One region of the Paraburkholderia sp. CHISQ3 genome, then DNA from elsewhere that is predicted to be linked to it. Evidence: riboswitches for the same ligand, from Rfam matches in the RefSeq annotation. Region 1 holds a riboswitch; the other holds the start of a gene.
The links. A riboswitch is a leader RNA that binds a small molecule or an ion and turns the genes downstream of it on or off. The one in region 1 is predicted to bind cobalamin.

Region 1 (5,214 bases):
GCGGGGATCGCGTCGAGATGGGCAAGCGGTTCGCGTCCCAGCGTGAAGAGCGGGCGCGCAAACGGCGCCAGCAGGCTCACGATGCCGTCCCAGTCGTCACACCAACGCCAGTCGTCGCCGGCCCGCAGCTGCCAGGCCGCGCGTCGCAGGGCCCAGTAAGGCAGGTTCGCCGAACGGCTCGCTGCCGCTGCATTGGCGCTGATCTGCGAGGCGTACGGATGGGTTGCATCGACCACCAGCCCGATCCGTTCGTCCAGCAGATAGCGCGTAAGCCCGACCGCGCCGCCGAAGCCGCCGGTGCGCACCGCACACGCGAGATCGTCGGGTACCTTGCCGAGGCCGGCGAGGCTGTAGACGTGCGGGCCATCGGATGTGCCGGTCGAAGGCAACGCACGCGCAATACGCAGCGCGTCGCCGGTACCGCCGAGTAGCAGGAGGCGTGTCATCGAGGCGGCGCGGTGCCGACAACCGCCGCGATAGTCGACGCGGGTGGTTCATCGAGCGGCTTGCGGCTATCGAGCAGCGTGACCGGCAACGCCGGCCGCCACGCATCGAAACCGCCAAGCGGCTGCACATGCGCGAGCGCGATACGCGTCAGCGTGCCGCCATGCGTGTCGCGCCACTCGACGAGCCTCGCCTCGCCCTGCACCGTCACTGCATTCGCGACCAGCCGGCCACCGGGCCGCAGGCGAGCCCAGCACGCATCGAGCACACCCGCCGTCGTCACCCCGCCGCCGATAAAAATCGCGTCCGGCGCAGGCAGCCCCTCTAGTGCGGCTGGCGCGCTACCCGCGACGAGTTGAAGGCCAGGCACGCCGAGCGCATTGCGATTGTGCGCGATGAAATTTTGCCGCTGCGAATCGGCCTCGATGGCGATCGCGCGGCACGATGGATGCGCGCGCATCCATTCGATCCCGATCGAACCCGCGCCCGCACCGACATCCCACAGCAGTTCGCCAGGCACGGGCGCAAGATGCGCAAGCGCCAGCGCACGGATGTCGCGCTTTGTCAGTTGACCGTCGTTGAGATAGGCGTCGTCGGGCAGACCTGGCGTGAGCGGCCATGTGGTTGCACCGACGCTTGCGCGGCATTCGAGTGCGACGAGATTCAGCGCCGCGACCTCGCCGGCCTGCCAGGCATCGGCTCGTGCATCGATACGGCGCTCGAGCGGACCGCCCAGCCGTTCGAGCACGATCATCCGCGTGGCACCGAAACCGCGTGCGTCGAGTAGCGCCGCAAGCGCCGCCGGGGATGCGCCGTCGCTGCTCAGCACCAGCAGACGCGCGCCGTCGTGCAGATGCGCATGCACCGCGGCAAGCGGCCGGCCGACCAGCGACAGCACCGTCACATCCTGCAACGGCCAGCCGACCCGCGCCGCGGCCAGCGACAGCGAAGACGGTGCGGGCAGCACACGCAGTTCGTCGGCGGGAAGCTCGCGTGCGAGCGTCGCGCCGACACCGAACAGCATCGGATCGCCGCTTGCCAGCACGCATACCGGCGTATGGCGATGTGCAAGCAACGGCGCGAGATCGAAGGGTCGCGGCCAGGACTCGCGACGTGCGCGCAAACGCGCGGGCAACATCGCGAGATGGCGCTCGCCGCCCACCACCACCGAAGCATCGAGCAGCGCGCGCCGCGCCGCGCGCCCCAGACCGGCGAAACCCTCTTCACCGATGCCCACCACCGTCAACCACGCAGGCATCCCGCCATCCTCATCGTCGTTCTCTCGCTTGCTCGCCATGGCACGCCGCATAAGGACTGCCCATCGTGGCGCTATGGAAAGAAGGCATAATACAGCCTCGCCGGTGCCCTTCGGGGCCGAACAGGGAACACAGCGACACTGTGGCTGCCCCCGCAACTGTATGCAGCGAGTCCGCGCTCCACACGCCACTGGTTTAACCGGGAAGGCCGGTGCGGACGACGACCTGCTAGCCAGGAGACCTGCCGGCCAGACTGTTCGCGCCAGCCATCATCGGGCGGGGTGTACCGATGCCGCGTTTGCCTCCTTGAGGTACAAACCGGGCCGTCGCGCGACGCCAACCCGGTAATCGCTTGAACCACGTTCCGTCCGCTGCTTTATCTATCGCTTCGTCTGGCGCGTCGCCTGCGTCGTCGGCACACCGCCGCGCGTCGGCGTGTCCGGCGCTCACGCGCATCGTCGCCGCGCGCGATGGCGGGCTGTGCCGGATCAGATTGCCCGGCGGCGTGCTGCACGCGCACGAAGCAGCGGCCATCGCCGAGGCCGCAACGCTGCATGCGTCGGGTGTGATCGAGTTGACCAATCGCGCGAATCTGCAGCTTCGCGGCGTGCGAGCGGGACACGAAGCCACACTGACCGCACGGCTTCTGCAAGCGGGCCTCGGGCCGCAGATGCCGGCCGACACCCCGCACACCATCGAGGCAATCGACGGCATCCGCAATCTGATGATCAGCCCGCTCGCCGGCCACGATCCGCAGGCGCTTTGCGACACCCGCACGCTGGCCGCGCAGATTCTCGCGCTGCTGCAAAGCGAGCCGCGTTTCGCGGCGCTGTCGCCGAAATTCGCGCTGCTGCTCGACGGCGGCGAACAGCTGATGGCGATCGATCATCCGCACGACATCTGGCTCGCTGTGATGCCAGCCGATTACGACGAGCCGCGCTTCGCGATCGGTTTCGCAGGATGCCCGTCGCTCGAAGCAGGCAGCGCGCTCGCTGCGGTTGCGCAAGCGGACGTGCCGGCGTTGCTCGATGCGTTGCTGCACACCTTTATCGATCTCGCCGGCGCCGACGACACGCGCATGCGCGACCTGCTCGTCGCCCACGATGCACACGTGTTGCTGCAACGTTCCGCCGATCGTGCCGGCATCGCCCTGCAACGCGGCGCGCAGATCGACGCGTGGCACCGCGCGCCTGTCGATCCAATGCTGCGGCTCGGCGCACACCCGCAACTCGATCCACAACGATGGTACGCGGGCGGTCAGCCGCTCGCCGGACGGATCGATGCCGCGACACTGCGCGAACTCGGCGCACTGTCCGCGCGACATGGCGACGGCTCGCTGCGCGTGACGCCGTGGCAAAGCGTACTGCTACCGAATCTCACTGCGAACTCTGTCGAAGCCGCGTTATCGGGCCTGCATGCGCTTGGCTTCGCGTGCGATCCAGCGCATCCGTATGCGGCAATCGTCGCGTGCGCCGGTTCGACCGGTTGTGCGAAGAGCGCCGCCGATACCAAAGCGGATGCTCAACGACTCGCTGCCCTACTAACCCACGATACTGCCGTTCATTTCACCGGTTGCACGCGCTCCTGCGCGGCCGCCCACTGCGCGCCGCATACGCTGCTCGCAGTCGCAGCCGGTCGCTACGACCTTTACCAGCTCACGGACACGTTCAGTGAAGGCCGCTTCGGTGTGCGCATCGCGCGCCACCTGACTATCGAACAAGCCGCCGCGCAACTGAACCGCCCAGCCCGGAACCCACCCGATGCATGACTACCTTCGCGACGGTCAACAGATCTACCGTCAGTCGTTCGCGACGATCCGTGCGGAAGCCAACCTGTCGCACATCCCCGCGGACCTCGAAAAACTCACCGTGCGTGTGATCCACGCATGCGGGATGACCGACATCGTCGACGACCTGCGTTTCTCGGCGAGCGCGGGTCACGCCGGACGTACGGCGCTCGCCGCCGGCGCCCCGATACTCTGCGATGCACGCATGGTTGCAGAAGGCATTACGCGCGCACGGTTGCCCGCGCGTAACCCCGTGCTTTGCACGTTGGGCGAACCTGCGGTGCCTGAACTGGCGCGACAACTCGGCAATACCCGTTCGGCGGCCGCACTCGAATTGTGGCGACCGCATCTGGCAGGCAGCATCGTCGTGATCGGCAACGCGCCGACCGCGCTGTTTCACCTGCTCGATATGCTCGACGCTGGTGCTCCGCGGCCCGCGCTGATTCTCGGCTTTCCAGTCGGCTTTGTCGGCGCCGCCGAATCGAAGGCGGCACTCGCCGCGCGCGGCAACGATGTGCCATGGGTGATCGTCGCGGGTCGCCGTGGCGGCAGCGCGATGGCCGCTGCCGCGGTCAACGCGCTCGCCTCGGAGGACGAATAAATGGCGCAGTCAGGACGTCTCTTCGGCATCGGCGTCGGTCCCGGCGACCCCGAACTATTGACGCTGAAAGCACTGCGTCTGCTGAAGGCCGCACCGGTGGTCGCGTACTTCGTTGCCAAGGGCAAGAAAGGCAACGCATACGGAATCGTCGAAGCGCATCTCGACGACACGCAACTGCATCTGCCGCTCGTCTATCCGGTCACGACCGAAGCGCTCGAGCCGCCACTGTCGTACGAAGCGATCATTGCGGACTTCTACGACACGGCGGCCGGTGTGATCGCCGCGCATCTGCAGTCGGGGCGCGACGTGGCGGTGATCTGCGAAGGCGATCCGTTCTTTTATGGCTCGTATATGTATCTGCACGACCGGCTCGCCGCGCGCTTCGATACCGAAGTCGTGCCCGGCGTCTGCTCGATGCTCGGCGGCGCGGCGGTGCTCGGCGCGCCGCTCGTCTATCGCAACCAGTCGCTGGCAGTGCTGTCCGGTGTGTTGCCCGAACACGAGTTGCGGCGACGACTCGCGGATGCGGACGCGGCTGTCGTCATGAAGCTCGGTCGTAATTTCGACAAGGTGCGGCGCATTCTCGACGAACTCGGGCTCGCGCAGCGCGCGCTGTACGTCGAACGCGCGACGATGGCGAATCAGCGGATCGTGCCGCTCGCCGAGGTCGACCCGATGGCATCGCCGTATTTCTCGCTGCTCGTCGTGCCGGGGAAGAAATGGCAAGCATGACATCGCCGGCTATCGTGATACTCGGTGCGAGCGCCCTTGCGCTTGCGCGGCGCGTGCAGGCTCGTTATCCAGGCTCGCAGGTGCATGGCCTCGCGGAGCGTGTTGACGCCGACGTCCGCTACACCGAGCTCGGTGTGCATCTGCGCGAACTGTATGCACGCGGTACGCCGATCGTTGCGCTGTGCGCAGCCGGTATCGTGATCCGCTGTGTGGCGCCGCTGCTCGCGAACAAGGGCGTCGAACCGCCGGTGCTCGCGTTGGCGGAAGACGGGAGTGCCGTCGTGCCGTTGCTCGGCGGTCTCGCTGGCGTCAATGCAGTGGCGCGCGAAATAGCGACGATGCTCGACATCGCCCCGGCGATCACGACCAGCGGCGAATTGCGCTTCGGCACCTGC
Region 2 (5,214 bases), on a different contig from region 1:
GGAGGCTGCTTTTCGTCTCGCCGCAAACGCGTAAGTACCGACCGGCACACCACAACGACCGGCCTTACTTCCCCCACCTAAAACGTATAAGAAACCTTCCCAAACGCCGTCCGCCCCAGCGTGTTATATCCATACGCCGTCACATACTGCCGGTTGAACAGATTCGACAGATTCGCCGACACCGTGAGATGCGAATTAACCCGATACGACGCGCGCAAATCGACCCGCGTATAAGACGGCAGATAAGTCGCATTGAACTGATCGTCAAACGTCGTCCCGCCATACAGCACAGAGACGCCCGTGCTGAGCGCATGCAGGTGGAACTCATCCCAGGTGTGATCGACACTCAGGTTGACCGTTTGACGCGGGCGACGATTGAGCCAGCTGCGGTCGGTGATGTCCTGCGGATTCAGGATGCCGACAGCAAGACTGACGGGTGTGGACTTGCCGAGTGTGCCTTTGTACGAGAGGTCGATGCCCTGAATACGCGCTTCGCCGATGTTATCGGGCGCGAAGGTCGCCGAGTTATACGCAATCAGGTTATGCACGCGGGTGTTGTAAATCGCCAGCGAGAAATTGCCGAACGAAGTGGCCGCGTCGAGTGCTGCTTCGACTGAATCGCTGCGTTCGGGCCGGAGATTCGGGTTGCCGAATTGCGGGTAGTACAGATCGTTGAAAGTCGGCAGACGGAACGCGTTGCCGTATGACAGTCGCGCCGTGTAGACGGGCGTGATCGCATACGACACGGCGACATTGCCGGTGTTGACCGACTGGCCTTCGACAATCTCATGGCGTCCCGCGAGGAACAGCGTGAGCGCACCGAGCGTGGCCGACTGATGGAGCGACACCGCGGAATCGTTGCGCGTCGGCACGCCGGTTGGGATATCGACAGGCAGGAAGGCTTGTTCGCGCGAGAAGTCGTAGGCAAGCTTCGTCTCACCCGACAGCGGCAGGCCGAACAACCGGAAGCCCTTTTCCTGATGCGTGAGCGACGTCGATGTGCTGAGACGCGTCGAGTCGATCTTGTCGCTCGAAATACCCGGGCTGTTGGTGGTGTAGTAAAACTGGCGGTCGTTCGCGTAACCGACGGACTGGTCGAACTGCGTGTCCGGTGCGATGTCCCAGTGGAATGCGACGCCCGTCGTCAACTGGTGATCGAGTTGCCGGTTATCGCCGCCCGCATTGTCGTACGAGAGGTCCGACCGGTGATAAAGCGCGAACGTGGAAATCGACCAGTCGCCGTGCGCATAGCCGAGGCGGCCGTCGATATCCTGCGCGTGGTACGGATTGCGGCCTGCTTCGTGACCGTATGCGTAAGGCTGGGTCGTATCGATCCCGGCCGTGTTGTAGTCGTGCAATCCGAGCGAATATGTGAGCCCGGCAAGCGCAGCAAGTGGGCCGGTCGAGGGGATACTGCCGGACGTACGAATCTGCGTATCAAACGTCTTGTTCGAACCGCCACCGGTGGAGATCGTGGTCTGGTTGGGCTGATTCGCCGAGTGGCGTGTGAACAGCTGCACGACACCGCCCACCGCGTTGGCGCCGAACGAAGCCGCCGCGGGACCTGAAATCACTTCGACACGCTCAAAGGCTGAAGCCGGCAGATCGGCCCATTCCGCTGTGCCCGTGGTCGCGGAGCCCACGCGGATACCGTCGATAAACACGGCAACCTGCGCACCCGACGAACCGCGAATGCTGACAGACGCCGTCGCGCCCGGCCCGCCGTTCTGCGCAACGGTAACACCGGGAAGCGTAGCGAGCGCCTGCGTGATGCTGGGATCGGCGGGCGAGAGCCGGTCGAGATCCTGACGCGTCAGAACGTGCGTCGTCGCATACCGTTGATCGAACGATTGCGGTAGATGCTGCGTATCGCCGGTGACGACGATGTTCGGCAGTGTGGTCGTGGTGTCGGAGGAAGATTGCGGCGCTGGTGGCGACGTCGAATCGTCAGCCGCCTGTGCGATCGATGCACCGAACGAAAGGGCGAGGGCGGCGGAAATTCCCGCAACTCCCGCAACGCGACGCGAGAAAGCTTTCTGAAAGAAAGCGGTTTTTCTAATGATGCTAGCCATGTGACAGATCCAGAGGTCGGAGCCGTCCTTGCAACACGCACTCGCATCACGCGGTGCTCGCGCTTCGGGACACCCCGCCCGGCGCGGCTGCAGGACCTCGGTTGATGGCAGGTCTCCTGGCTCACGGGTCGCCGCCCGGTGCCGACCTTCCCGGTTTCCCAGTGGCCATGAGTGGCACGGACTCGCCGCTTACAGTTGCGGGGGCAGCCGCAGACTCGAAGCGTCGATCCATCGACGCGACTACTGCGTTCCCTTTTATCCCTATCACGGGAACCATCGAGGCGAGAGCGTAACGATTCCCGCGCGGCGCAGTCAATCTTTTCGGGCAAACGCGGGGCTCGTGCGACGCGCTTTTGCAACGGCCCCGTCTGCGCCGCAATCTCCGCGGCGCGCCTACCCCCATAACGCTCCCCTGTTCGGGGGATAGTCCGTCCCCCTGATCAAATCGATGATGGCATCAACCGGGATGCCACCGCACGCGATACGTACCCACAGCCTGTGTCAGCCCGATCGATTTCTCGACTCAAGGAGATTTAGATGCAGGACGCCGTGCAAGACATCACGCCTTCCCCGTACGCCTATCCGCTGCTGATCAAGCAGTTGCTGCATACGTCGTTCGTTCAGGCACCGGACCAGGAAATCGTCTACCGCGGCAAGCTGCGGATGACCTACACCACGCTGAAGGAACGCATTGCGCGGCTCGCCAATGGTCTCGACGGGCTCGGCGTGCGGCACGGCAGCACGGTGGCGGTGATGGACTGGGACAGCCACCGCTATCTGGAGGCGTACTTCGCGGTCCCGATGATGGGTGCCGTGCTGCAGACGGTCAACGTGCGCCTGTCGGAGGCCGAGATCGCCTACACGATCAATCACGCCGGCGCCGAGGTGCTGTTCGTTCACACCGATTTCCTGCCGGTGGTCGAAGCGATCAAGGATCAACTCGAAACGGTCCGCACCTTCGTATGGATCGATGAGCCGGGTAGTGAACCGACCGCACACACCATTGCGTTCGCTACCGAATACGAAGCGATGCTCGCAACGAGCGCCACGAGCTACGACTTCCCCGACTTCGACGAGAACACCCGGGCCACCACGTTCTATACGACCGGTACTACGGGCCTGCCCAAGGGCGTGTACTTCTCGCATCGTCAGCTGGTTCTGCACACGCTGACCTTGATGGCGGCGCTCGCGAGTCCGATGTCGGGCCAGCGCTTTCATCGCGGCGACGTCTATATGCCGCTCACGCCGATGTTCCATGTGCACGCCTGGGGCATGCCCTACATCGCCACCGTGTTAGGCGTGAAGCAGGTCTATCCGGGCCGCTACGTACCCGAGCGTCTCGTACAACTGATCCGCGACGAAGGCGTCACGTTTTCGCACTGCGTCGGCACGATCCTGCACATGCTGCTTTCGTGCGATACCGCGAAGCACGCGGACTTCAGCAAGTGGAAGGTGATCATCGGCGGCGGCGCGCTGCCGCATGGTCTTGCGAGCGCGGCGCTCGAGCGCGGCATCGATATCTTCGTCGGCTACGGGATGTCGGAGACGTGTCCTGTCTTGAGCCTCGCGCAACTACCGCCGCACACCGGCCCGCTCGATCGCGATGAAGAGGTGCGTCTGCGCTGCAAGACCGGCTTTCCCGTTCCGCTCGTCGATCTGCGCATCGTCAACGAGAGCATGGAAGACGTTGCGCACGACGGCAAGGCCTACGGCGAGATCGTCGCGCGTGCACCGTGGCTCACGCAGGGCTACCTGAACAATCCCGATGCCTCCACGCAACTCTGGGCTGGCGGTTACCTGCATACCCAGGACATCGCGAACATCGACGCGACCGGCAACATCCAGATCACCGATCGCATCAAGGACGTCATCAAGTCGGGCGGTGAATGGATTTCGTCGCTTGAAATCGAGAGCCTGATTTCGCAGCACCCCGATGTCGCGGAAGTCGCGGTGATCGGCATCAAGGACGACAAATGGGGCGAACGGCCGGTGGCGCTCGTGGTGCTGAAGGCGGGCGCGGCGTTGACCGAAGACGGCGTCAAGGAACACGTGATGGGTTTCTGCAAGACCGGGCGGATCTCGAAGTACGCGGTGCCGCAGATCGTCAAGTTCGTCGAAGCACTGCAGAAAACGAGCGTCGGCAAAACCAACAAGAAGTGGTTGCGCGAACAGTTCGCGTGACCGGCCTTAAGGAGCAGACACGATGAGCATCAATGGATACAGCGTCGCCACGATCGACGACTTCGTAGGCCGTGAACTGGGCATATCGGACTGGGTCACCGTCGATCAGGCACGCATCGACGCCTTCGCAGCATGCACCGGCGACCGGCAGTGGATTCATGTGGACGTGGAGCGTGCGACACGCGAGAGCCCGTTCGGCGGCACGATCGCGCACGGCTATCTGACGCTGTCGCTGCTGGCGGCGGCTGCGATCGAGGTCGGCATCATTCCCGCGGACGCATCGGCCGGGCTGAACTACGGGCTCGACAAGGTGCGCTTCATGACGCCGGTGAAAGCGGGTGCGCGCGTGAGAAATCGCGTGACGCTGGTCTCGGTGGAAAAGAAGGGTGGCGGCCGGATCATCGTCAAGACGATGAACGAATTGCAGATCGAGAACGAAGACAAGCCGGCGCTGATTGCCGAAACCCTGGCGATGCTCGTGGCGGCTGCATAAGCCTTCGGATCGCACAACCAGGCCAACCAGGCTAACCAGACAGAGACGTTTGAGGAGCAGCACCATGGCGGCACATGACGAAAGCACGACACGTAGCGAGCAGGCGAACGACGTTGCGGCATCTGCCGCGGAAGGCATGCTCGGACCGAATCCGTTCGTGGGGCTGCGGCCACGCGACATTCTCGCTACCGCGCAACAGATCGGCACTCAGGCGCTGCGGCAACCGGCCTTGCTTCTCGAGCAGGAAGCCGCACTCGCTCGCGATCTGATGGCGGTGTTAGGCGGCAGCGCGGATCTCGCGCCCTCGCAAGGCGACAAACGTTTCACCGATCCGGCGTGGCAGAGCAACTCGCTGTATCGCATGGCGATGCAAGGCTATGTCGCATGGCGCAACGCGTTGACAGGTTTTGTCGACCGCTCGACGCTCGACGACAAGAGCAAGGAACGCGCGCGGTTCGTCCTGTCGCT

Region 2: it holds a riboswitch for cobalamin, as region 1 does, so the genes downstream of both, M0D65_RS11225 (TonB-dependent receptor) here and cobG (precorrin-3B synthase) in region 1, are expected to answer to the same signal.

The regions. Positions count from the first base shown of each region.
Region 1 is NZ_JALPRG010000018.1:84,727-89,940, forward strand. Features, by position in the region: gene M0D65_RS31640 (cobalt-precorrin-6A reductase) at 1-446, opposite strand, end outside; gene cbiE (precorrin-6y C5,15-methyltransferase (decarboxylating) subunit CbiE) at 443-1,702, opposite strand; cobalamin riboswitch at 1,787-1,964, shown strand; gene cobG (precorrin-3B synthase) at 2,053-3,468, shown strand; gene M0D65_RS31655 (precorrin-8X methylmutase) at 3,461-4,087, shown strand; gene M0D65_RS31660 (precorrin-2 C(20)-methyltransferase) at 4,088-4,819, shown strand; gene cobJ (precorrin-3B C(17)-methyltransferase) at 4,816-5,214, shown strand, end outside.
Region 2 is NZ_JALPRG010000004.1:290,536-295,749, reverse strand. Features, by position in the region: gene M0D65_RS11225 (TonB-dependent receptor) at 78-2,072, opposite strand; cobalamin riboswitch at 2,161-2,365, opposite strand; gene M0D65_RS11220 (fatty acid--CoA ligase) at 2,610-4,253, shown strand; gene M0D65_RS11215 (MaoC family dehydratase) at 4,276-4,746, shown strand; gene M0D65_RS11210 (alpha/beta fold hydrolase) at 4,811-5,214, shown strand, end outside.